DNA from 2 places in the Clostridium sp. CM027 genome. Region 1 is predicted to be linked to the other one. Evidence: a T-box and tRNA genes for the amino acid it is inferred to sense, from the RefSeq annotation. Region 1 holds a T-box; the other holds one or more tRNA genes.
What was found. A T-box is a leader RNA that pairs with one kind of tRNA and senses whether it is charged. The one in region 1 lies ahead of thrS (threonine--tRNA ligase), so its partner is inferred to be a tRNA-Thr.
Positions count from the first base shown of each region.

Region 2: it has a tRNA-Thr gene. The T-box ahead of thrS (threonine--tRNA ligase) is inferred to sense a tRNA for this amino acid. The anticodon was not compared.

Region 1 covers NZ_CP077725.1:3,040,332-3,043,550, reverse strand. The annotation lists gene KTC92_RS14510 (polysaccharide deacetylase family protein) at 1-832, shown strand, start outside; T-box leader at 935-1,137, shown strand; gene thrS (threonine--tRNA ligase) at 1,272-3,209, shown strand.
Region 2 covers NZ_CP077725.1:2,723,724-2,726,942, forward strand. The annotation lists gene KTC92_RS12835 (ParM/StbA family protein) at 1-563, shown strand, start outside; gene KTC92_RS12840 (hypothetical protein) at 566-943, shown strand; gene KTC92_RS12845 (TM2 domain-containing protein) at 1,088-1,414, shown strand; tRNA gene KTC92_RS12850 (tRNA-Thr) at 1,434-1,509, shown strand; gene KTC92_RS12855 (CopG family transcriptional regulator) at 2,105-2,263, opposite strand; gene KTC92_RS12860 (C40 family peptidase) at 2,774-3,219, shown strand, end outside.

The DNA of each region.
Region 1 (3,219 bases):
TACTTTATGCATTACTTCGTTTTTAGGAGTCGCAGTTAGCCAAGTAACCGTAGTTTCAAGTGAACATCAACATAGTTTATTGTCGCATCAAATAGCTCAGATTCATGAGGACAATAAGAAGTTAAAATCACAAAATAAGATCCTCGAAAGTACTATCAAAAAGGATGAAGTCTTATATAAATCCAAATTAGATAATACTAAAATAGCTTATTTAACCTTCGATGACGGGGTATCTAGCAACACTTTACAAATTTTAAAAGTCCTAAAAAAATATAATATTAAGGCTACTTTTTTTGTAAATGGTCACCCTGAATCAAGATTTTTGTATAAACAAATTTCTGACGATGGGCACACTTTAGCTAATCACACTTACAGTCATGATTATAATAGTATTTATGCATCGCCAGATAATTTTAAAAAAGACGTAAAAAAATTAGATTCGTTCCTTACTGAAATTACAGGTAAAAAGCCTAGTCATATTTTAAGATATCCTGGTGGCTCTAATAATACTATTAGTCACAGTTACGGTGGCATGGAAATAATGAGCACTGTAATTAGTGAAATGAATAAGGATGGTTATAAATACTTTGATTGGAATGTTGATTCTAGTGATGCTTCCGCTTTTTGTCAGCACAAACATAAGATTATAGAATCAGTTTTAACTCAATCTAGTCGGACTAAACACGCCATTATATTAATGCATGATTTAAATCCAAAAACCACAACAGTTGAAGCCTTACCTGAAATTATTGAGGGTCTTACAAATCAAGGTTTCATCTTTGATGTACTCTCTGAAAATACTTATCCACCACAATTTAAAGTAGTAAAATAGAAAATCTTACCTACTATTTATTTTGTTGAAAACGCCTAAATAACTTTATTTGCTACCTTGACATCTTTAGTGCAAGTGCTATAATTAATATAAATATAATAATTTAATTCTACGAAGAGAAAAGTAAGCCATGGCACATTTACAGAGAAAGGATACCTTAGCTGGAAGTATTCTTAAATGAAATTGGCTGAAGACTGCCTCTGAGTGACTTCAATAAAGTCCGGTAATTCCGTTATAATTATTAAGTGGTTTATTTTATAAACAATTTGGGTGGAACCGCGGGAAATTATAATCTCGTCCCAATTCTATAATTAGAATTGGGACGGGTTTTTTTTGTTTTATAAAAATATAGGTTTAAAGAATTGCGCATAATATTTATGCTAGTGTTATTTCTCAAATATGACTTAACCCTATAAGATAAAAGAAAGGAGCAATACATATGATAAACATTAAATTAAAAGATGGTTCAATTAAAACTTATGAATCTGAAATGACTGTAATTGAAATTGCGAAAGATATTAGTGAGGGCCTTGCACGAGTTGCTTGTGCTGGAATGGTTAATGATGAAATCGTAGATTTACGTTATAAAATCACTAAGGACTGCGATGTTAGTATATTAACTTTTGATAGCGAAGAAGGTAAAAAAGCCTTTAGGCATAGTGCTACTCATATTTTAGCTCAAGCAGTAAAGAGATTGTTCCCTAGTACAAAACTTGCCATCGGACCTGCTATAGATGGGGGTTTCTACTATGATTTTGATAAACAAGATTCTTTCTCAGCAGATGAAATTAAACAAATCGAAGTAGAAATGAAAAAGATTGTTAAAGAAGATCTTCCAATAGAAAGATTCGAGCTTGAAAGAGATGAAGCTATTGCTTTTATGGAAGAAAGAGATGAAAATTTCAAAGTTCAATTAATTGAAGACCTACCAGTTGACGCAAAATTATCATTCTACAAACATGGCGAATTTACAGATCTTTGTGCGGGACCACATTTAATGTCTACAAAGTATGTAAAGGCATTTAAACTTACTCAAGTTGCAGGAGCTTACTGGAGAGGTAACGAGAAAAACAAGATGCTTAGCCGTATATACGGAACTGCCTTCACTAAAAAATCCGATTTAGATGCTCATATAGAGAAGATGGAAGATGCTAAAAAAAGAGACCATAACAAGCTTGGCCGTGAACTAAAATTCTTTACAACATCAGATGTTATAGGTCAAGGTTTGCCTCTACTTATGCCTAATGGCGCAAGGGTAATCCAATTATTACAACGTTTTGTTGAAGATGAGGAAGAAAAAAGAGGTTATGTTTTAACTAAGACTCCTCTTATGGCTAAGAGCGATTTATATAAAATGTCTGGTCACTGGGATCATTATAAAGATGGAATGTTTGTCCTTGGTGATGAATCTAAAAATGAGGAAGTCATGGCACTTCGCCCAATGACATGCCCATTCCAATTTACAATTTATAATGCAGATCAAAAGAGTTATCGTGACCTTCCAATTAGATATGGGGAGACTTCAACTTTATTTAGAAATGAATCTTCAGGTGAAATGCATGGTCTTATGAGAGTACGTCAGTTCACTATTTCAGAGGGTCATTTAGTTGTTACCCCTGAGCAATTAGAAGAAGAATTTAAAGATGTTATAAATTTAATTAACTATGTAATGAAAACACTTGGAATCGAAAATGATATTACTTACAGATTCTCTAAATGGGATCCAAAAAATAAAGATAAGTATATTAACAACCCTGAGGCTTGGGCAGAAACTGAATCGAAGATGAAAGATATACTAGATCACTTAGGAATAAATTATAAAACAGCTATCGGTGAAGCTGCTTTCTACGGTCCTAAGCTTGACCTTCAATTCAAAAATGTTCATGGTAAAGAAGATACTATAATTACAGTGCAAATTGACTTCGCACTGCCAGATAGATTTGACATGACTTATATTGATAAAGATGGAGTTAAAAAACGTCCATATGTTATCCATAGAACTTCTATTGGTTGCTATGAGCGAACACTTGCAATGCTTATAGAAAAATATGCTGGTGCCTTCCCAACTTGGCTTGCACCACTACAAGTTAAGGTATTACCTATTTCTGAAAAATATCATGATTATGCAGAAAAGGTAGTTGCAAAGCTTAAGGAATCAAGAATCAGATCCTCTGCAGACTTTAGAGCAGAAAAAATTGGCTACAAGATTCGTGAAGCTCGTAATGAAAGAGCCCCTTTCCTATTAATAGTTGGTGAAAAAGAGGCAGAACTAAATGAAGTCTCTGTTAGAAGCCGCAAAAATGGTGATGAAGGTGCAACTTCTTTAGACTCATTTATTTCAAGAATTAAAGAAGAAATAGAAACTAAGCTATTATAATTAAAAAAAG
Region 2 (3,219 bases), 320 kb from region 1:
AAACATTTACTTATCCAATGTTATTACTTGACTTTGGTGGTGGTACTTTAGATGTATCTCATTGGAAATATGAGAAAGATGAATTTGGTAACAAGGTGCTTGGGATGACTAAGGCTAGTAGTTTTGCACAACATGGGTTTGAGCCAACAATAGAAGCATTACTCACTAAGTTCAACTCTGCTGACGGATCTGATGGTAATTATGATATATCAGATGCTATCGAATATTTAGAAGATGACGAACTACCTTTTGGGGAAGCAAATGTATTAAAAGACATTAAAGATTTAGTATTAAAACCATATGTGGAGAAAGCAATAAGTTCAATTAATAGCTCTTTTAAACCAAATACTTGTAAAGATATAAGAATAATAGGTGGACCTGCAAAGTTACTACTAGAATATTTACAAACAGAGTTCATAAAAACTGAGCCAAAGCTCATAGATAATAAAAACCCTCAATGTGCAAATTCTATACTGTTCGCTGAAAGATATAAAGAATTGCTAGTACTTGAATACTTAGATGGAAATAAAGAAGTTGCTGCAACTACAGTAGCAGGTCAATAATTATGGGAGCACTCCGTAAAACTGTATCATCAAATCTAGGAGAGGAAACAGATAAAGACTTAATTAATTATGTGAGCAATATGGAGAAGAAAGGTATTAATAATTCTAAACTTATAAAGCAGGCTCTGAGATTTTACAGGGACTACGGCAACAAAGTTAAGAAGCTAGATACAGTAGATATTGCAAATATTTTAGATAACCCTGAAGTTAAAAATTATATAGGTAATATAGTTGGAGAGCTTTTTAAAGGTGCTATGCCAAATTCAATTCCACAAATTAACGATGAAGTTATTGTCAAAAAATCAAATGAGAGGGATATAGATTCTGTTGAAAGTGAGTATATGAAAAAACTTAATTGTGTGAAAGATATGTCGTTATAGCTTGGAGTGGCGTTTTCGTCACTCCTTTTTACTTTAAGAATCATAATTATTTTAAAAACACTTAGCCCATACATATAGTAAAATGATACCATATATGATAAAATGTAAGAAAGGCATTCAAAATAAGCTAAAAAGGGTGATCTAATGTTCTGTCCTAGTTGTGGATCTCAAAACGAAGATAGCTCTAATTTTTGTAAAATATGTGGGATTAATTTATTAATTCAACCTAATACGACTGGTGAACGGATTATTAGTGAAAAAAACTGGTTAGTTGCTTTATTGCTGTGTATTTTTGTTGGGGCATTTGGTATTCATAGATTTTATGTAGGTAAAATAGGTACGGGAATTTTAATGATTTTAACCTTTGGTGGTTTTGGAATATGGGTGTTAGTTGATATTATTTTGATTGCTACTAATTCATTTAAAGATATAAATGGGTTGCAACTAAATAAAAACATGTATAGGTATTAGTTTAAATTGTTTTGTATATGCTGAAATAGCTCAGTTGGTAGAGTAACGCACTCGTAACGCGTAGGTCGAGGGTTCGATCCCCTTTTTCAGCTCCAAGTTTGTAATATGGAAACAAATATTTTTTAGCACTGGCATAACTGCTGGTGCTTTTTTGTACGTTCAGCAGAGCAAAAGTAGACAGACGGTGAGTTATAAAGTGGCATAGTATGAATAGAAATATAGTAAAACGTAGCTTGGGGGTAGAGAAATCTATCTCCAGGCTTTTATATTTAACGGATTGATTAATATTACATATATTGGGTAATAATACTGATAGACAGAACAAATAAGAGGAAACAATCGTGTTTTATTAGCACTAGAAGTGTAATTATATATAAGGTGAGGTTGAATATAAATGAAAAAGATAAAAGTGAAAGTTGGAGTAGATAAAAGTAAATTAATAAAAGGTAACAAACGAATTGTTGCTTGTGGCAAGAACTTTTAACGATATTTCAGAAGAAAATTCTCATATTCCCATAAATGGGAGTTGATTACCATGACAAAGAGAAAACTTCAGCGGGAGTATAAATTTACTTCTGAAGTCGTTAATGCAGCTCCTTCGGAGCTGTTGAAGCACCGAGGATTATAATTTAAAAGGATAGTAAAAAAGTAGTTGAGAGTTATATCTTAACTACTTTTTTAGTGTAGCATTTATTTCAGAATACTTTCAAGGAGGAGTCTTATTCCTTCACTTTTATTTATATTACTTGCCTTGCAAAAACTTTTTAGGGCATTTGATAGTTCTTCACTTATTCTCACATGAATCAATTCACTTTTAGAATTTTCAATTTTCTTTCTTCCTCTGGGCATAATTATCACCTCGCAAGATTCGTGTTACATAAAATAAGCTCATAGATGCTAAATAGAATGTTGTAACACAATAATAATTATAATACATTTTAACAAATATTACCACGTAATTGAATTGAGAAATATAAAGATTATTTGTATAATTATATCCTCGTTTTATTTGATTTAATAAGTGGAATACAGGTAAAAGTCATGAAAATCAGTGGTTTTTTATAAATTATATGTATATAAAAAATTATTACTTTCTGTTACAATGGTATTGTACAAAAAAAAGGAAAAATTTGTGACATTGGTATTAGTCTTAAATTAAAGGGGAAGATTGATGTAAAAATATGAATAGTACTAGTTATAATAAGTAGACAAGCTAAATTCTCAAAATATTTCCTGGAAAATATTGCAGAGACTAAAAATGCAAGTAAAACTCTAGGAGAAAAAAATAAAACATTTACATTAGAAATAATTTACATATTTCGATAATTCATATTCATTTAAAATATAGGAGGTAAGCATATGAAAAAAAGAGTAGCTTTTATAGCAATGTTATTAACTATGGCGGGTTCACATGTTGTGTTCGCTGATAATGGAACGGTGACTGCAAGTTCATTATATGTCAGGCAAAAATCATCAATTTCATCATCAATTATATCTTCTCTTGCGAGAAATGCGAAGGTAGAGACACTTGGTAAAGAAGGGGAATTCTATAAAATAAATTATAAAGGACAAACTGGATATGTACATAGCTCATATATAAAAATATCGGCAAATACGTCTGGTTCTACGAGTACAACAAATGGAGCGGGGACGTCAGGAACAGTAACAACAGATTATTTAAATGTAAGAACAGGATTCGGGATAAATTATTCTGTTGCTAATGTTATTACACGCGGAACTAAAGTGACAATGTATGAAAAATCAAATGGTTTTTGTAAGATAAATTATGGTGGCAAAACAGGTTA